DNA from 2 places in the Ruegeria sp. CDSA033 genome. Region 1 is predicted to be linked to the other one. Evidence: riboswitches for the same ligand, from Rfam matches in the RefSeq annotation. Region 1 holds a riboswitch; the other holds the start of a gene.
What was found. Region 1 has a riboswitch for thiamine pyrophosphate ahead of thiB (thiamine ABC transporter substrate binding subunit). Riboswitches for the same ligand answer to the same signal wherever they lie in the genome.
Positions count from the first base shown of each region.

Region 2: linked by a shared signal. The riboswitch ahead of thiD (bifunctional hydroxymethylpyrimidine kinase/phosphomethylpyrimidine kinase) and the one ahead of thiB (thiamine ABC transporter substrate binding subunit) in region 1 are both predicted to bind thiamine pyrophosphate.

Region 1 covers NZ_JBXWQI010000025.1:6,564-16,759, reverse strand. Annotated here, with positions in the region: gene AC2FLA_RS20315 (ABC transporter substrate-binding protein) at 1-564, opposite strand, end outside; gene AC2FLA_RS20310 (iron chelate uptake ABC transporter family permease subunit) at 858-1,655, opposite strand; gene AC2FLA_RS20305 (metal ABC transporter ATP-binding protein) at 1,655-2,407, opposite strand; gene AC2FLA_RS20300 (Fur family transcriptional regulator) at 2,410-2,922, opposite strand; gene AC2FLA_RS20295 (zinc ABC transporter substrate-binding protein) at 2,979-3,989, shown strand; gene AC2FLA_RS20290 (HalD/BesD family halogenase) at 4,225-5,010, opposite strand; gene AC2FLA_RS20285 (enoyl-CoA hydratase) at 5,487-6,251, shown strand; gene AC2FLA_RS20280 (CBS domain-containing protein) at 6,572-7,060, shown strand; gene AC2FLA_RS20275 (ArsB/NhaD family transporter) at 7,085-8,449, shown strand; TPP riboswitch at 8,587-8,692, shown strand; gene thiB (thiamine ABC transporter substrate binding subunit) at 8,726-9,706, shown strand; gene AC2FLA_RS20265 (thiamine/thiamine pyrophosphate ABC transporter permease ThiP) at 9,682-10,196, shown strand, end outside.
Region 2 covers NZ_JBXWQI010000003.1:266,404-276,599, reverse strand. Annotated here, with positions in the region: gene AC2FLA_RS06450 (alpha-ketoglutarate-dependent dioxygenase AlkB family protein) at 1-555, opposite strand, end outside; gene dnaK (molecular chaperone DnaK) at 768-2,678, shown strand; gene dnaJ (molecular chaperone DnaJ) at 2,753-3,907, shown strand; TPP riboswitch at 4,037-4,142, shown strand; gene thiD (bifunctional hydroxymethylpyrimidine kinase/phosphomethylpyrimidine kinase) at 4,188-4,991, shown strand; gene AC2FLA_RS06430 (FAD-dependent oxidoreductase) at 4,988-5,965, shown strand; gene thiS (sulfur carrier protein ThiS) at 5,949-6,143, shown strand; gene AC2FLA_RS06420 (thiazole synthase) at 6,147-6,911, shown strand; gene AC2FLA_RS06415 (thiamine phosphate synthase) at 6,908-7,504, shown strand; gene AC2FLA_RS06410 (HesA/MoeB/ThiF family protein) at 7,501-8,463, shown strand; gene AC2FLA_RS06405 (ABC transporter substrate-binding protein) at 8,484-9,419, shown strand; gene tenA (thiaminase II) at 9,416-10,090, shown strand; gene AC2FLA_RS06395 (ABC transporter ATP-binding protein) at 10,087-10,196, shown strand, end outside.

The DNA.
Region 1 (10,196 bases):
GGCCATGATGGCAGCATTCACATCAGCGTTGTCGTTGTAAAGCAGCGGTTCACTAGACGGCTGGATCACGTCGTTCAGCATCGGGATTGCGGTCGTCGTGGCCACAGCGCCCCACTTCAAATCCTTGAGGCCGTCCAACGTCGCTTCTGCGCCGGAATCGACAACGTTCTGGGTGGTCAGAACCGCCATGGCTGAGGTGTAATAGGGCAGGCTGAAATCAACCATTTCTTCCCGTTCGGGCGTGATCGAGTACTGCTGCATGTTGAAATCGAAGTTCTTTGCACCGGGCTGAATCGCCTCGTCAAAACTTGTACGAACCCAGGTGACATTGTCCTGAGCAAAGCCCATTTTTTCGGCAATCGCATACGCAACGGCAGCTTCGAATCCTTCGCCGCTTTCGGGCGCGTCATTCATTACCCAGGGATAGTAGGCCGGATTACCTGTCGCGATTGTCAGGGTGCCCTCTGTAAGGGTCTTGCCTTTGGCGCAGGTCCCATCGCCCGCGGCAAACACCGAGGTTGTTGAGAAAAGTAAGGCCAGAGCTGGGCCAGCAATCAGTTTCATCAATCTTCTCCCTGTTTTTGTTTGGTCACAGGTTCTTATGCGCAGGGGGATTTGTCTAGGTGTTTGATCCCGCGAATTGATATCACAGTCTTTTCATTGAAATAGGAGGAGACACAATGCGACCAGCCTTTCGTGGCAACACCGCGCACGGTAGCCCGGCGCGTAACTTGCACGGCAAATCTGCCGCGAAAGGATGCAAGCAAAATAAGGGAAGATGACGAATTTGAATGAAGACTAACAGTCACCGAGGATGCTTCGCGCGGCATCCTGTTCGTTCCATGTTTGAACCACCTTCAGGAGTTGGTATGACGCTGCCATCCAAGCAGGCTGAAACAGGCAAACAAAATGGCGGCGACACAGACAATCGAGGGCCCGGCCGGCGTGTCGAAGACATAAGCCGCCCTCAACCCAGCCACAGCAGACGTCGCCCCAATTGCCGCTGCAATCAGGGCCATCGTTTCCGGTGACCGCGCCAGATTGCGCGCCGCAGCGGCTGGTATGATGAGCATCGCCGCTATCAACAGAACACCCACAACTTTGATGGCGACTGCCACCGTGATGGCCAGTGCAAGCGTCAAAACCAGTTGTTCGCGCTTGGGGTCGAACCCGCTGGCATAGGCCAGTTCCTCGTTCAACGTCGCCGTCAACAGCTGGGACCAACGCCAGGCAATCAAAATTACGACCAGTGCAGCGCCGCCCCAGATGACGGCCAGATCCGAACGGGAAACGGCCAGAATGTCGCCAAACAGATAGGCCATCAAATCAATCCGGACACCGGAGAGGAATGAAACCGCCACAAGACCAAATGCCAAAGCGGAATGTGCCATGACACCCAGCAACGTATCCATTGCGTACCCACGACCTGCCAACAGCGTCACGGTCAGCGCCATCAACAAGGCGACGGCCAGCGCACCTGTAAAAACCGACATCTGAAACGTTAGCGACAAGGCCACGCCAAGAATGGCTGCGTGCGCTGTGGCATCGCCGAAATAGGCCATACGGCGCCACACCACAAAACACCCCAACGGCGCCGCAGCAAAGGCCACGCCCACTCCGGCCAGTGTGGCCCGGGTCATGAAATCATCAAGCATTATTCTGCGGCTTCCTGTGAGTCTTTTCCATGATTATGATGATGATCGTGGTTGTGATCATGATCATGGCGGTAAAGGGCAAGCGCTCCACCTGTTCCGGTTCCGAACAACGCGCGGTATTCGGGGGCCGAGGCCACCACCGCCGGAGACCCCTCGCAACAGACATGGCCGTTCAGGCAGATCACCCGGTCCGAGGCACTCATTACCACGTGGAGCTCGTGGCTTATCATGATGATAGCGCACCCTGTTTCCTGACGTACGTCTTCGATCTGGCGATAGAACGCAGCCGACCCGGGCTGATCCAACCCTTGCGTGGCCTCATCCAGCAACAGGATTTCGGGCCGGTTGATCAAAGCCCGCGCAAGCAGCACGCGCTGGAATTGTCCGCCCGAAAGCTGTGACATCTGGCGCCTGAGCAGGTCGGGCACACCGGCTGTTTCCAGCGCAGTCGCGCAATCCTTCTTTGACGCGCGATGGGTCAGACGCATAAACCGTTCGACGGTGATCGGCAGGGTCGGGTCGATATGCAGCTTTTGCGGGACGTAGCCAATTCTCAGCCCCAGCTTTCGCTTTACCTGCCCGGCAGACGGTTTGATTGCACCGATTATGGCGCGCAGCAGGCTTGTCTTACCCGAACCGTTAGGGCCGACGATGGTCATAATTTCACCAGGTTCGACCCCCATGTTGATGTGCCGTAACACGGTATTGGCCCCATAGCTAACGCTGAGGTCTTCTACGGTAATCAGGTTCATTTCTACGCCTTTTCGGTGCAGTCGGGGCAAACGCCTTCGGCTTCTACAACGGTCCGCTCGATCTCGAAACCCACTGCCCGGGCGGCTGCGCCCAGCTCTCCCTTCGCGGGTGTTGAATGTGTTTCGGCCACAGCATCACATTTCCTGCAAATCATGAAGGCCGGGGAATGCGTTGCCCCTGGATGTGCGCAGGCGACAAATGCGTTCAACCGTTCGATTTTGTGGACAAACCCGTTCTCGACAAGAAAATCGAGGGCGCGGTAAGCCACTGGTGGCTGCGATCCGAAGCCTTCGTCGCGCAATCGATCAAGAATTGTATAGGCACCCAAGGCCCGATGTTCTTGCAGCAGCATCTCCAAAACCTTGCGCCGCACAGGCGTCAGCCGCAGACCTTCTTCTTTGCACCGGGTCTCGGCAACGGTCAGGCTACTTTCGACGCAGTGCGCGTGGTCGTGCTTTTGGAATCCGACAAGGGCGGAGTCTTCAGCAGGTGCAGGTCTCATCTCACTTGTCATGTTATTCCATATCATATATGCCACTCGCAACGTTATAAAATCACATAGAGGGTTTGATGTCCAGAAAGCTTCTTCCTGTTTCGATCACGGCTGCGTTGATGGGGGGCACAGCGATGGCCGATGTCCCAAATGTTGCAGTTGATATTGCACCGGTGCACTCATTGGTGGCGCGCGTGATGGAAGGTGTTGGCACACCGAACCTGATCGTACAAACCGGCGCGTCCCCGCATGAATACAACCTCCGCCCTTCCGAAGCGGCTGCCTTGCAGAATGCGGATTTGGTAATCTGGATGGGCGAGGACCTGACCCCATGGATGGAAGGCGCGGTCGAGACCCTGGCCAACGGAGCGACGGTCACCCCCCTGTTGGAAGCGAATGGCACCGTCCTACTGGATTTCCGCGAGGACGCGCTGTTTGAGGCGCATGATCATGGCGATGAAGATCACGCTGAAGAGGAGGGCCATGACGATCATGACCACGAAGAGCATGCCGAGGGCGAAGGCCACGATCACGAGGATCATGCAGAACACGACGACCACCATGACCACGCGCATGGCAATCATGATCCACATGCCTGGCTTTCGCCCAAAAACGCTGACACCTGGCTGAATGTGATTGCCGCGCAGCTTTCCGCAGCAGACCCGGACAATGCGGGTGCATATTTTGCAAACGCGGCGGCTGCGCGCGAAGAGATGGCAGCCCTCTCTGCTGAAGTAAGTGCAACTCTGGAACCTGTACGCGGAAGCAACTTCATCGTCTTCCACGATGCCTATCAGTATTTCGAAAACGCCTTCGATATCCCCGCGTCGGGTGCAATTTCGCTTAGTGACGCGTCGGATCCAAGCCCGGCGCGGATTTCTGAGATTCAGGGGCGCATTCGCGAAGAAGGCATCAATTGTGTTCTGTCGGAACCGCAATTCAACCCCGGCATCGTCGCCACTGTCCTGGACGGAACCGAAGCGAATACCGGTGTGATAGATCCGCTAGGTTCTGATCTTGAACCCGGGGCTGAGCTTTACCCGCAAATGATCCGGAACATCGCAATAACATTGGCGGAATGCCTATGATCTGATCGGGCAGCCCGTTTTGGTATGGAAATCCAGAGCGGGCTGAACATCGCCAGGGACACCAAGGCATCTCGGAAACTTGTTTTTCGTTTCGGTGCTCGCGGCATGCGCTCGCTTGGAAACTCAGCCAGATGTCTTCTAGAATTCCCAACAGAACGACGCAGTCGGAGGCTGCAGCGGTGTCGGAATCAACGATCCGGACACTGGTTACCGGTCAGGCATGCGCAATCCCGGCTCACGACGCGCGCCCGTAAAACCCGATGCGTTCTTCGTTTGTGAACTGAACGTTTGGCCGATCATAAAAGGAAAACACGGCGATCATGCGGTCGCGGTCGCCTTGAACAGGCGAAACGCGGTGCGCCGTGTTTTTGCCTTTGAAGATGTTCAAAATCCCCGGCTGCAGTTTCATGAGCGTGGGCTTGCGCCGGCCTTGCAGCAATTCTGCCACCCTATCGTAATTCGGGTTGTCATCACTACGCAGGTCCTTTTCGTACTCGAATTCACCTCCCGCAGATGGCGCTTGCAACAGCAGCGTTGTGGTGAATTCGGACCTGTCGAAATGCCAGTTCAGGGCCTGCCCGGCTGAGTAAGCCATGACGTTCACGCGGGCCAGCGGATCATCCATCACAAAAAGCTTTGGCTTTTCCATGACCGCAGCCAGAAACTGCGCAAATGGCGGCCATTCGTACAGGCGGATCACAAAGGCTTGCCCCATCTGATCCGCACAAATCGTCCTGTTAGACGTCTCAAATTGGGTCAGGGCCGGATGGCCGCTGCCGAGGCCCTCGATAGACTTCCTGAAATAGATGTTGTGCCGTCGTGCATGGACAAAAGCCTCTTCGGCAAAAACCGGTTGCAGCTCAGACACCGCCGATTCCAGTGCGCTGTCGCGAACAAAGCCAGGCAAGTTGAATAGTCCATTCTCAGAAAGATCGGCTTTGCAGCGTTCGATCAGGCTGTGCCAGGCCATGCTGCCTGGCTGGTCCAGTGGATACAAATCCAAGTTTAAGACATCACGCATCTTCGACCCTCCCTTCCTGTTATCCTGAGCAGGGCTTGAAACATGGTTTTATCAATGGATAGCCTTTTTGGGGAGAATAAGAATTTCAAAAGCTCTGACCGGAAACGGATTGCCCGGCGGAAAGCGCCTGTTCCTGGGGGCGCTTGTTCAGTAGAAATGGCGGCGATGGATTATAAGTCGAAGACCCTCATCAGGATGAGCATGTCGCCGATCCCTTTGCGGCAGGGTTACCGGATAGCTTACGCAAAAAGACGTAGATCTCCACCAGATGTAAAAAAAATTCGTAACGGCGCTGCAAAGTTAAGGCACCACTGAATTCAGCAGTGGGGATCAATCTGGCACACTCGCCCGGCGACGTGAGGTAACCGCCCTGACTTGTTGACGCAGGCTATTTGCCCGCATACGAACTTGCCCACATGCAGGAAACCCACAGCCGACGCGGCACAAATTCCGCCGGACATCCAAGGAATAACGCCATGAGCGAACATATCATCGTCAGCACTCAGGATCGCGTCACCACAGTCACGATTTCTCGCACAGACAAGAAAAACGCGATCACTTTTGCCATGTATACCGCGATAGCTGAAGCCATCGAAGAATACGGTCAAACCGATCAAGCCCGGGCGCTGGTCATCACTGGTGAAGGCGATATGTTCACAGCCGGAAATGATCTGCAGGACTTTATGACAGGGGGCCTTCCGGCGGGTGACGCTGAAAATCCGATTATTCGGTTCCTGAATGCGATCCGGGATTGTCCGAAACCCCTGATCGCCGCAGTCAACGGATCTGCAATTGGTGTTGGTCTGACCATGCTGCTGCACTGCGATCTGGTCTATTCCGCGAACAGCGCTACATTCAGCGCTCCATTTGTCCAACTGGGTCTGGTTCCCGAGGCCGGTTCTTCGATGTTGCTGCCTGCGTCCCTCGGTATGGCTGTCGCCAATGACGTCTTGCTGGCCGGGCGGGTTCTGACGGCATCCGAAGCCCTGAACCATGGGTTGGTCGGGCGCGTCTTTGCCGACGGGGAGTTGATGAGCAAAGTCCAGGAGATCGCAAAAGCCATTGCAGCCTCATCCCCGGTAGCGCTCAAACAGTCAAAGGCCCTGATCCGCAATCAGCGTGACAAAGTGGCCGGACACATGGCCGCGGAAATCAAGATTTTTGCCGCGCAGCTACAATCCCCGGATTTCGCCGAAAGCGTTGCGGCCAAACTGCAAAAACGCGCACCGAATTACAGCTGACCCGCGCCTTTGAGGGACTACGGCTTTCCTCGCCTCGAAGGCAGCCCCGACTATTTCGGAAACGGAAACTGAGGCACAAAACGCCACTGACGCAAGCCCAAGCTGAAACCAACCTTCCGTTATTGGCCTACATGGCGAATAACGGAAGGATATCGACTTAATTTCATTACCGGGCTGGTCAATTCCGCCCGGCAATGGAATCAGTGCGCATCAACAAATTTTGATTCGCCCTGACACGCTTTAACAAGCCGAAATAGGGCGTGCCCTGTGGCTGTTGGATGGCGTTTCACCCGATAGCCGCGTGAAGTCAGAGGAAAAGCATGGGCCTAACCTGCTATGACGTGATGGTACCGTCTGAGGTACAAAAGACCATTCTGCCGGATGAAAGCATCGCCACGGCCTTCAACATCATCAGGGGCAGCCGGGCACGATTTCTGCCTGTCGTGGCTGAAGACGGAACTTATGTTGGCGTCTTTACTGCCCCAACGCTGCTGAAACTGATCCTGCCGAAAGCGGCGACAATCGGTCTGAATGATGATGCGTCGCGCGTCGCGATCGACTCGCTCAGCTTCATGAACCTGACGCGGGATGATTTCGAACAACAGATGGAGCGGCTGAAGACCGAAAAGGTTCGCGACAACATGTCGAGGCCCTCGAACATCCCCGTTGCTGCACCCGACACGCCAGTGATGGAAGGTATCTTCCTGATCTACAAATACAAACGGCACGTGATTCTTGTTGAGCCCGAAACCAACCGTTTCGTTGGCACCGTAAGCGCCAACTCGCTTTTGGATCGCGCACTCAGCTAACCCTATACAAACCGGACTAAAACTTTGACTACGCATTCGACGTCACACGGAGAGGCCGCTCTCTCTGTTCCACAACTATTGGGCATTGATCCGCTTTGGATCGCGACCGGAATTCTGATTTTGGTGTATGCGGTCCTGATCACAGAAAAGGTCAACCGCGCCATTTTGACGATGCTGGGCGCGTCCCTGATGGTCCTGTTTGGCATCATCAATCAGGAACAGGCCGTGGCGGGTGTGGACGCCAACACTCTGGCACTACTTATCGGCATGATGGTCATCGTGGGGATCACCAGCAAATGCGGATTGTTCCAATACGTAGCGATCAAGGCCGCAAAAGCGGTGAAAGCCAATCCAACCGGCATCCTGATCATGCTGACGCTGATTACGGCGGTGTTTTCGGCCCTGCTGGACAACGTAACGACCGTTTTGCTGATCGCCCCGATTACGCTGCTGATCACTGAAGCCCTAGAAACGCGTGTGTTCCCGTTCTTTGTCGCCGAGATCCTGGCCTCGAACGTGGGGGGAACAGCGACGCTGATCGGTGACCCGCCCAACATCATCATTGGCTCGGCCGCAGGGCTGAGCTTCAACGATTTCGTGGTGAACCTGGCGCCTATCTCGGCCATATGTCTGGTTGTCCTGACCGGCATTATTTACCTTATGAACCGCAAGGAACTGGCCCGCATTCCGAAATCGGCCAGCGATCGGATTATGGGGTTCAACGAATCCGAAGCGGTCACTGATGTTGTCTTGATGATCAAGTCTCTGGCCGTTTTGGCTCTGGTTTTGCTGGGGTTCACGCTGGGGCACAGCTACGGCATTCAGCCGGGTACGTCAGCGTTGGCCGGTGCAGGCCTGTTGATGCTGTTGGCTTACGGACATCAAAGCGGCGAAGAGCAGTCCGAGTCGGTTCACCACATCTTTGGCGAAGTCGAATGGGTCACGATCTTTTTCTTCGGTGGGCTGTTCGTCATCGTTGCCGGTGTCGAACATGTTGGACTGCTGGCATTCTTCGGTGAGAAAGTGCTGGAGCTGACCCAAGGCGACATGATGTGGACCGCGTTCTTCATCTTCTGGGCCTCTGGCATCCTGTCGGCCATTCTGGACAACATCCCGTTTGTGGCAACGATGATCCCTCTGATCGAATCCACCGCGGATACATTTGGCGGCGAAGACGCGATTGAACCCTTGTGGTGGTCGCTGGCGCTTGGCGCCTGTCTGGGCGGCAACGGTACACTGTTGGGGGCAAGCGCCAACCTTACGGTGGCTGCTTTTGCGGAAAAGGCCAAGCAGCCCATCGGCTTCATCGCCTTCGCCAAAATTGCATTCCCGATCATGATCCTGACCCTGATGATCGCGAACGTCTATATTTGGCTGCGTTACTTCTGACCTGTGGCCCTTTGAACCAAACGTATTACAGGTTCAAAGGGCGTCCGACTCCGGACAGGTTTACTTGCCCGCATGCGACACGCACCGCGCTGAGGCACCGAATTTGGTTGTCTTTCTAGCCAATCCTCCTTAGTGACGGCCTCACCTCGGGGAGCACGGCCCGCCGCGCTGAGATGCTTAACAAGCGAACCCGTAGAACCTGAACCGGCTAGAACCGGCGGAGGGAAGGGTTTCGGTTTCATCCATCCTTGCCCTCTCGCCGCAATGGAGGATGACATGAAACATCTGCTAATTGCTGCGGGACTTCTGAGTGCAACTTCGGCTATCGCCGCCGACAAGCCTCAGCTTACCGTTTACACCTATGACAGCTTTGTATCTGACTGGGGCCCCGGCCCGCAGGTCAAAGAAGCTTTTGAAGCGGTCTGCGACTGCAAACTGAACCTTGTTGGCGTTGAAGATGGTGCCGCGCTTTTGTCGCGTGTCCGGCTTGAGGGTGAAAACTCTGACGCGGACGTCGTTCTTGGATTGGACACCAATCTAATTGCATCGGCCCGGGAAACCGGCCTGTTTGCGCCCAATTCCGTCTCAGCCGACTTCGCACTGCCGATCGAGTGGTCCGATGACACGTTCACCCCGTATGACTGGGGCTACTTCGCCTTTGTTCACAAAGCGGATGCGACAGCGCCAGCGAACTTCCGGGAGCTGGCGGACAGCGACACCAAGATCATCATCCAGGACCCTCGCTCGTCCACGCCCGGTCTGGGTCTGCTGATGTGGGTCAAAGCAGCTTATGGTGACGAAGCACCAGAGATTTGGGCCGATCTTTCCGACAACATCGTGACGGTCACCAAAGGTTGGTCCGAGGCATACGGCCTGTTCCTTGAGGGCGAGTCGGACATGGTTCTCAGTTACACCACATCTCCGGCCTATCACCTGATCGCCGAGGATGACGGCAGCAAAGCCGCGTCAGCTTTCGACGAAGGCAATTACTTGCAGGTTGAAGTCGCTGCAAAACTGGCCGCAACAGATCAGGCCGATCTGGCGGATCAGTTTTTGCAGTTCATGGTCTCAGACGCGTTCCAGCAGATCATTCCAACAACCAACTGGATGTACCCGGCCGTAACCCCGGCAGAAGGGTTACCGAAAGGGTTCGACACCCTGACAGTGCCGGCAAAGTCGCTTCTGTTCTCTCCCGATGAAGCCGCCGCCGTGCGGGATCAGGCCCTGGCAGAATGGCAGAACGCGCTCAGCCAGTAAGCCCATGGCCCGGTATCGGTGCGGCGGCTCTGGTCGCCGCGCTGATCCTGGGCACCCTTGCGGCGGTTGCGCTGCGTGCTGAAACCAGCGGCGGATTCAGTCCCGCCGACTGGGCTGCGCTGCGGTTCACGCTGACCCAAGCCACGCTGTCCGCATTGTTCAGCGTGGTGTTGGCCGTGCCGATTGCGCGGGCTTTGGCACGTCGGAGGTTCCCCGGCCGACGGGCTTTAATTGCGCTTTTGGGCGCGCCCTTCATCCTGCCGGTCATCGTTGCCATTCTGGGTCTGCTGCAAGTCTTTGGCCGGTCGGGATGGATCTCGGACATCCTTGGCATTTTCGGCCTGCCGCCCATACGCATTTACGGCTTGCATGGGGTCGTACTGGCGCATGTGTTTTTCAACCTGCCCCTGGCCACGCGCCTTGTGTTGCAAGCCTGGCAGGAAATTCCTGCCGAACGGTTTCGCCTGGCCGCACAACTGGGCTGCAATGG
Region 2 (10,196 bases), on a different contig from region 1:
CAGCTTGGATGAACCGAAACGAATTCGGTCTACCCCGTGATATGTCAGGCGGGCCGGGCCGCCCATGACCACGACGTCGCCGGAGTTCAACCAGATCGACTCGGTCTTGCCGCCCCGTGTTTCGTTTCCGATGCGGAAAAGGGCATCGTCGCCCAGCGATATCGACAGAACTGGCCAGGAGAAATCGGCCTCGTCCTTGTCTTGATGCAGCCCCATGCGCGCACCTTCGCCGTAATAGTTGATCAGACAGCAATCCGGATCGCGTTGGGTGCTGGCAAGCTTGCGCCAGATGCTCAGTATCGTATCGGGAATGTCGGGCCACACCGTTCCTTTAGGGTGCTGCGCCTGATATCGGTAGCCCCCTTTGTCAGTGACCCAACCAAACGCTCCGGCTGAGGTCATGCGCACCGACATTTCCTTGCCCGAGGGCGTAACCGGCCGGAACAGCGGCGCCGATTTCAGAATCGGGCGCAACGCCTCAATCAGTTGCGTTTGTGCCGCAACGTCCAGATAGGCTTTTCTGATGTCAAATCCGCGCAAGAGCAGCCGCGCCATTGAAGATTCCCCAATCCTTGCCAAAACCTTGTCAAAAAGGCCGCAGATTCCCGAAAACCTGCCTTTTACACCGCTTGCAGGCCTCTGATCTCGCCCTTATATACGCCGGGACGCGCGATGGTGTAGTGCTGTTGCGCAAACCAGATCGGGACCGGATGCCATAACGGGTCCGGACCTCGAGACATCGCCTTGAAGAGAAAGGGATTGAACATATGGGAAAAGTAATCGGTATTGACCTCGGCACCACCAACTCGTGTGTGGCCATCATGGACGGCTCTCAGCCAAAGGTCATTGAAAACGCAGAAGGGGCGCGGACCACGCCCTCGATCGTCGCCTTCACCGAAGATGAGCGTCTGGTCGGTCAGCCTGCAAAACGTCAGGCGGTCACCAACCCCGACAACACGATCTTTGGCGTCAAGCGCCTGATCGGTCGTCGTGTGGATGATGCAGAAGTCCAGAAGGACAAGAAAATGGTGCCGTACGCCATCGTGGATGGCGGCAACGGTGACGCGTGGGTGGAAGCCCGCGGTGAAAAATACTCCCCAAGCCAGATTTCGGCCTTCACTCTGGGCAAGATGAAGGAAACCGCCGAGAGCTATCTGGGTGAAGAAGTCACGCAGGCGGTCATCACCGTTCCCGCGTATTTCAATGACGCCCAGCGTCAGGCCACCAAAGACGCAGGCAAAATCGCCGGTCTGGAAGTGCTGCGGATCATCAACGAACCGACAGCGGCTGCGCTGGCCTATGGCCTGGACAAAGAAGAAACCCAAACCATCGCGGTCTATGACCTTGGTGGCGGTACTTTCGACGTGACCATTCTGGAAATCGACGACGGCCTGTTCGAGGTCAAATCGACCAACGGTGACACCTTCCTGGGTGGTGAAGACTTTGACATGCGCATCGTCAACTACCTGGCGGATGAGTTCAAAAAGGAACACGGTGTCGATCTGTCCAGCGACAAGATGGCCCTGCAGCGTCTGAAAGAAGCCGCTGAAAAAGCCAAGATCGAACTGTCTTCGACCTCGCAGACTGAGATCAACCAGCCGTTCATCTCGATGGGCGCCAACGGTCAGCCGCTGCACATGGTCATGAAACTGACCCGTGCCAAGCTGGAATCGCTGGTCGGCGATCTGATCAAGAAGTCGATGAAACCCTGTCAGGCCGCATTGAAAGACGCGGGTCTGTCGGCAGGCGACATTGATGAGGTTGTTCTGGTCGGTGGTATGACCCGCATGCCGAAGGTGATCGAAGAGGTCACCAAATTCTTTGGCAAAGAACCGCACAAGGGTGTGAACCCGGACGAAGTTGTTGCCATGGGCGCCGCCATTCAGGCCGGTGTTCTGCAGGGTGACGTCAAAGACGTGGTTCTGCTGGACGTAACCCCGCTTTCGCTGGGTATCGAGACGCTTGGTGGCGTGTTCACTCGTCTTATCGACCGTAACACCACGATCCCGACGAAAAAATCTCAGGTCTTCTCGACCGCCGAAGACAACCAGAACGCTGTGACCATCCGCTGTTTCCAGGGTGAGCGCGAAATGGCTGCGGATAACAAGATCCTCGGTCAGTTCAACCTTGAAGATATCCCGCCCGCACCGCGCGGCATGCCTCAGATCGAGGTGACTTTTGACATCGACGCCAACGGCATTGTCTCGGTTTCGGCCAAGGACAAAGGCACCGGCAAAGAGCAGAAGATCACCATCCAGGCATCGGGTGGTCTGTCGGACGAAGATATCGACAAGATGGTCAAGGACGCCGAAGAGAACGCCGAGGCGGACAAGGAACGCCGCGAGCTGATCGAGGCAAAGAACCAGGCGGAAAGCCTCATCCACTCGACCGAGAAGTCGATGGAAGAGCATGCCGACAAGGTCGACCCGACCACCATCGAAGCCATCGAGCTGGCGATTGTCGCGCTGAAGGACGAGCTGGAAACCGAGAATGCCGACAAGATCAAGTCAGGCATTCAGAACGTGACCGAAGCCGCCATGAAGCTGGGCGAAGCCATCTACAAGGCGCAGTCTGAAGAGACCGAGGATGAGCCTGCGGCGGCGGATGCTGCTCCGGCTGGTGAAGACGATATCGTCGATGCCGAATTCGAAGATCTTGACGACGAAAAGCGTAAGTAACGGGAAACCGGGCCAATTCGGGCCGGTCCGGTCACCGGGCCGGCCCGATTACGTTGCGGCAGAAGGAAATACTGATGTCAAAACGCGACTACTATGATGTGCTCGGCGTGTCCAAGGGCGCATCAGCGGACGAGATCAAGAAAGGTTTTCGCACGAAAGCCAAGGAATTGCATCCCGACCGTAACAAGGACAACCCGGATTCCGAGGCTCAGTTCAAAGAAGCGAACGAAGCTTACGACGTCTTGCGCGATGCCGAAAAAAAGGCCGCGTATGACCGTTTTGGTCATGCCGCGTTTGAAAACGGTATGGGCGGCGGTGGCCGCCCCGGCGGCGGATTTGGCGGGCAGGGCGATTTCTCCAGCGCCTTCTCGGACGTGTTCGATGACCTGTTCGGCGATTTTATGGGTGGTCAGCGCGGTGCTACCGGGGGTGGTCGTCGGGCCGCGCGAGGGTCAGACCTGCGTTACAACCTGCGTGTAAGCCTGGAAGAAGCATTCTCTGGTCTGCAAAAGACGATCAACGTGCCTGCTGCCGTGGCCTGCTCGGCCTGTGACGGCTCGGGTGCGGAAGGCGGGGTTGAGCCCACAACCTGCCCGACCTGTTCGGGCATGGGAAAAGTGCGGGCGCAACAGGGCTTTTTCACAGTTGAACGGTCGTGTCCGACCTGTTCGGGTTTGGGTCAAATTATCAAGAACCCCTGTAAATCATGCGGCGGCGCCGGGCGCGTCGAAAAAGAACGCGCTCTGTCGGTCAACATTCCGGCTGGTGTCGAAACCGGCACACGCATCCGTCTTGCGGGCGAAGGTGAGGCCGGGATGCGCGGTGGTCCTCCGGGCGACCTGTATATTTTTGTCGAAGTTTCGGACCACAAGCTGTTCGAGCGCGACAGCGTAAACCTGTATTGCCGCGTTCCGGTCAGCATGGCCAAGGCAGCGCTGGGCGGTTCGATCGAAGTGCCCACTATCGACGGTGGCCGGGGTCGCGTGCAAATTCCGGCTGGCAGCCAGTCAGGACGTCAGATGCGCTTGCGCAGCAAAGGCATGCCCGCCCTTCGCGGCGGTGGCGTTGGCGATATGTTCATCGAACTGGCCGTCGAAACCCCGGTCAATCTGACCAGCCGTCAAAAAGAGCTGCTGCGTGAGTTCGACGATCTGGGCGAAGATAACCATCCGGAATCAAAAAGCTTTTTCTCGTCCGTCAAGTCATTTTGGGACGGTATGAAGGGCTGAACCTGAACACCTGAACATCAAACAAAAGCCGGTCCATTGAGGCCGGCTTTTGCATTTTATAAGTCCAGTTTGACCGTAATCTGCACCAAAATTGGCCCTTGATTCCCCCGCCATCCCCTGAGAGTGTCGCCCCAACCGTTGGGGTGCCCTGTTTGGGGGCTGAGAGGCGTGAATGCGCTAACCCATCGAACCTGATCCGGGCAATACCGGCGTAGGGAACGGTCTTATAGTGCTTAGACGTTTTCCATGCCCGTTGCCCATTTTGAACTGGAGCAACGACATGGCACCCATTGCCTTAACAATCGCAGGATCTGACAGCGGCGGAGGGGCTGGAATTCAGGCAGACCTCAAGGCCATGTCGGCGCTTGGCGTCTACGGTGCCAGTGTGATTACCGCAGTGACGGCGCAGAATACTCGCGCAGTTACGGCGGTGCATGGCATCCCTGTGGACGTCATTGCAGCCCAGATCGAGGCTGTTCTGACCGACCTGGATGTTGGCGCGATCAAGATTGGAATGCTGGCGACCCCTCAGATCATCCAATGTGTCGCAGACAGTATCGCCGAATTTGACGGGCCGGTAGTTTTGGATCCGGTCATGATTGCGAAATCCGGCGATGCGTTGTTGGCAGAAGAGGCGGTGCAAACCCTGCGCGACGTATTGTTGCCGCGCGCGACCGTGTTAACGCCAAACCTGCCCGAAGCAGCCTGCCTGCTGGGCTCTGAGTCTGCGGACAGCCTCGAACAGATGATCGCACAAGGGCAAGATCTGTGTGCACTTGGCGCTGGTGCGGTTCTGATGAAGGGCGGTCACGGCAAGGGTGACATCTGCCATGACATATTGATCTCACATTCGGGCGTGATTGCTCAGTTTCAAGCGCCGCGCCGACAGACCCGCAACACCCACGGAACCGGATGCACCCTGTCCTCATCCATAGCGGCCGGGTTGGCTAAGGGCCTTTCGCTAACCCAAGCCGTGGCGCAAGCACATGACTATCTGCAGGGCGCCATCGCTCAGGCCGATGCTTTAAACATCGGGCAAGGTCACGGACCTGTTCATCACTTCCATCAGGTTTGGCCCGCGTGACCGTCTGGTCGATCATAGGGGCAGGTGTGGCCGGGTTGGCCGTCGCGTCCGAACTTGTCGCGCGCGGGGCCAAGGTTCAGGTGTTTGATCCCGGCGGTGGACCAGGGCCGCATGGCTGCTCCTGGTGGGCGGGCGGAATGTTGGCACCGTGGTGCGAGTATGAAAACGCGGAGGAACCTGTCCTGCGTCTGGGGCAATTGGCAATCGACTGGTGGGCCAAGCGAACTCAGGTCCACAGGCGCGGCACACTGGTTGTTGCTAACCCACGGGACCTGCCGGATCTGCGTCGTTTCGCCCGCAGAACTGAGGGGTTTTCCGAAGTTGATACCGGCGAAATCGCCGAATTAGAGCCTTATCTTCACGGTTTCGGAAAGGGTCTCTACTTTGATGCCGAGGCCTATTTGAACCCGCGTCAAGCCTTGTTGGATCTGTCACACCAGCTTCAGGATCACGGTGTTGAATTCCATCATGCGCGCGCTCCGACGGGATTGGACAACGCCATTGATTGCCGAGGTCTGCACGCGCGCGAATATCTGCAGGACTTGCGCGGCGTGAAGGGTGAGATGCTGGTGATACGGTGCCCAGACGTGACACTGACCCGGCCTATACGCCTGCTTCATCCACGCGTGCCGCTGTATATCGTTCCACGCGGCGACGGCGTCTACATGCTGGGCGCGACAATGATCGAATCCGAGGATAGCAGCCGAATTACCGCACGCTCGATGCTTGAGTTGCTGAGCGCAGCCTACGCCCTGAACCCCGCCTTTGGCGAGGCTGAAGTGTTGGAAATCGGCGTCGATCTGCGTCCCGCTTTCCCCGACAACCTGCCGCGTATTCGGCGACTGGGACCGACAATCTACGCCAATGGCCTCTATCGCCACGGCTACTTGCTGGCCCCTGCACTGGCCAAGGGCGTGGCTGACCTAGCGTTGGACAACAAACATTCGGAGATGGTCGATGAAGATCGTACTTAACGGCGAGATGCGCGACGTGCAGGCCGAAACTCTTTCCGGCCTTTTGCAGGAATGCGGGTTTTCGGGCCGGGTGGCGACGGCTGTGAACGAGGGTTTTGTGCCTTCGAGCCTGCGCAAGGCCCGTAAAATCAAGGATGGCGATCGGATCGAAGTCGTCGCCCCGATGCAGGGGGGGTGAGCGATGAAGACCGTCTACGGCACATCACTGCCGAACCCGCTGATGCTGGGCACCGCGCAATATCCAAGCCCTGCAATCTTGGAACAGGCATTTCGGGACAGCGGGGCCGGGGTGGCCACCGTATCTTTGCGACGCGAAGCAGGCGCAGGACAAACCTTTTGGCAGATGATCCGCGATCTGAGCGTTCTTATCCTGCCCAACACAGCAGGTTGCCATACGGTGAAAGAGGCTGTGACCACCGCCCATATGGCACGTGAGGTGTTTGACACCAAATGGATCAAGCTGGAACTGATCGGGCATACCGACAGCCTGCAGCCCGACGTGTTCCAATTGGTCGAGGCCGCGCGCATTCTGAGCGAAGACGGGTTCGAGGTGTTTCCGTACACCACGGACGACCTGATCGTGGGTGAGCGCCTTTTGGCGGCGGGGTGTGAAGTTCTGATGCCTTGGGGGGCCCCGATTGGTTCGGGCCGCGGTCTGAACAACGAATACGCCCTGCGCGCAATGCGCGCTGAGTTTCCCGAAATACCACTGGTGATTGACGCTGGTATCGGCCTGCCCAGCCACGCCGCACATGCGATGGAGCTTGGGTATGATGCCGTTCTGCTGAACACCGCGGTGGCACGGGCCGGCGATCCCGCCGCAATGGCCAAGGCGATGAAGCTGGCCATCGAGGCCGGGCGATTGGCCTATCAGGCCGACCCGATCGAAGCGCGCGATATGGCCGAACCCTCGACCCCTGTTATTGGAAAGGCGTTTTTATCATGAACCTCGACCGGTTTTATCCAATCTTCGACCATTCCGACTGGCTGCGCCGGATGCTGCCCTTGGGCGTGAAACTGGTGCAGTTGCGGATCAAGGACCAAGCGGATGCGGTCGTGCGTGAACAGATCGTGGTTTCGCGGGATCTGTGCCGTGCGCATGGGGCTGTTCTGGTGGTGAATGACCATTGGCAGGTTGCCATCGACGCAGGCTGCGACTGGATTCATTTGGGACAAGAGGATCTGGATGACGCAGATCTGAAGGCGATCCGACGCGCAGGGCTGAAACTAGGTGTCTCGACCCATGACGATGACGAGCTTGAGCGTGTTCTGGCCATGACCCCCGATTATGTCGCGCTTGGTCCCGTCTACCCAACGATCCTGAAAAAGATGAAATGGGAACAACAAGGCCTGCCGCGTGTCACTGAATGGAAAGCGCGCGTGGGGGAAGTCCCTTTGGTCGGTATTGGCGGGATGAGTGTCGAGCGCGCGCCGGGGGTGTTGCAGGCCGGGGCGGACATTGTCTCAGTCGTGACAGACATCACCTTGAATGCAGACCCAGAAGCCCGCGTACGTGCGTGGATCGAGGTCACCACATGAGCCGCTACGCCCGTCAGATGATCCTGCCGGAGGTCGGCGCCCGTGGACAGGCCCGCCTATCCGGCGCGCGGGTTCTTGTGGTGGGGGCCGGGGGGCTGGCAGCGCCGGTTTTGCCTTTGCTGGCAGGTGCTGGGGTCGGACATTTGACCATCATAGACCCGGATGAAGTCGCCCTGTCGAACCTCCATCGCCAGACCTTGTTTGGCGAGGGGGACTGTGGCCGTCCCAAAACCGAAGTCGCGGCTGAGCGGTGTCAGGCCTTAAACTCTGAAATTACGATCTCCACAAAAAATCAGGCTCTAACTAGCTTAAATTCGCAACGCTTTGTCTCACAAGCCGACGTCATTCTCGATTGCGCAGACAGTTATGCTGCAAGCTATACGTTGTCGGATACGTGTCGCGCGCTGGGCAAACCGCTGATAAGCGCCTCGGTCCTGGGGTTGTCCGGCTATGTTGGCGGTTTCTGCGGCGGCGCTCCATCTTTGCGCGCGGTTTTTCCCGACGCGCCGGGCAGTGGTGCAAGCTGTGCCACCGCCGGTGTGTTGGGTCCCGTCGTCGGAATGATTGGCGCAATGAAGGCGCAAATGGCGCTGAGCGTTATTCTCGGGCTGGACCCTTCGCCCTTGGGGCAGATGGTACAGTTCGATGCCCAGACGATGCGAAGCAGCACGTTCCGCTTTGACGATGCGCCTGAGCCCAACCATCACTTCCCGTTTGTGTCGGCCTGCCAACTGACCACGGATGATCTGATCATCGAGTTGCGCAGCCCGGATGAGGTCCCTGAACCCATTCATCCTAACGCGCTCCGCGGGTCTTCTGAATTGGTAAAACGAGAGCCTAACAAAAGCAAAAGGCTGGCACTTTGTTGTTCCGCCGGCCTGCGTGCGTGGCGTGCTGCCGAAAAATTGCAACCGGATTGGCCGGGCGAGATCGTTCTCGTCGCGGCCTCAACCTCGTGAACGAAAAGGATACGCGAGATATGAAAAAGCTGATGACAGCAATTGCCCTGCTGGCCGCCGCGCCGGCCTGGGCCGAAGACAAGATGACCGTTCTGCTGGACTGGTTCGTTAACCCCGACCACGGGCCCATCATCGTGGCGCAAGAGAACGGATACTTTGCCGACGAGGGGCTGGAGATTGAGATTGTGCCACCCGCGGATCCATCGGCCCCTCCGCGTCTGGTTGCCGCCGGGCAAGCTGATCTGGCGGTGTCCTACCAGCCGCAACTTCACCTGCAAATCCATGAAGGCCTGCCGCTGAAGCGCGTCGGCACCTTGGTCGCGACGCCCTTGAACTGCCTGCTGGTGCTACAGGACGGTCCGATCAAAACGCTCGCCGACCTCAAGGGCAAAAAAATCGGCTTCTCGGTCGCGGGTGTGGAAGAGGCGGTGCTGGGCGCCATGCTGAACGCCCATGATGTCGCGCTGGACGATATTGAGATGGTCAACGTCAACTTCTCGCTGTCGCCCTCGCTGATGACGGGGCAGGTGGATGCGGTGATCGGGGCCTTCCGGAACTTTGAACTGAACCAGATGGATATCGAAGGCGTCGCGGGCCGCTGTTTCTACATCGAGGAAGAAGGCGTGCCGTCTTATGATGAGTTGATCTATGTCGCCAACCCCGACACGATGGATGCAGACAAGGTCGCCCGCTTCCTGGCTGCGACCGAAAAAGCGACCCAGTTCATCGTCAACAACCCGGAAAAAAGCTGGGAAATCTTCGCCGCCACCTCACCCGAACTGCAGGATGAACTGAACGCGCGCGCTTGGGTGGATACACTGCCCCGTTTCGCGCTGCGCCCGGCGGGTTTTGATGCAGGTCGCTATGCCCGTTTCGAGGCCTTCCTCAAAGACAGCGGTATGATCGATAGCATCAATCCGGTCAGCGACATCTCAGTAGATGTGACCGTGCAATGAGCGACTATGGCAAAGCATTCGCGCTGATGCGTGAGGCGGCGCAGGGGCCGTGGCAGGATTACACCTGCCACGCTTTTGTCGAAGGGATGAAGGACGGCTCGCTGCCGCGTGCGGCGTTTCTGCATTATTTGCGGCAAGATTATGTGTTCCTGATTCATTTCTCGCGCGCCTGGGCGCTGGCAGTCGTGAAATCGGAAACACATGCGGAAATGTTGGCAGCCTCGCGCACCGTGAATGGGCTGATCAGCGAAGAGATGAAGCTGCATATCGGGATCTGCGAGGCCGAAGGCATCCCCCAGGACCAGCTGTTTGCCACGCCGGAACGTGCCGAGAACCTCGCCTATACGCGGTTCGTGCTTGAGGCGGGGTACAGCGGCGATTTGCTGAACCTGCTGGCGGCGCTAGCGCCTTGTGTGATGGGGTACGGTGAGATTGGCACAAGACTGGCGACCGAGGCGACGTCTGACACCTATCGCGATTGGATCGCCACCTATGCCAGCGATGACTACCAAGATGCCTGCGTGGCGGTTGGGGAATTGTTAGATATGGCTCTAACGAGGCGTATTGGTGAGAATTTCGAAGCATCCCCGCGTTGGACTCGTCTGTGCCACACCTTCCGTACCGCGACCGAGTTAGAGGTTAATTTCTGGCAAATGGGCCTGACCCCATGACCCCGGCCCCCGATCTGACCGTCCGTGGTTCGGCTGCGATTGGCGACGCGTTATTGTTCGCGCCGTTGACCCTGACGCTTGCAGCAGGGCGGTGGACGTGTCTGCT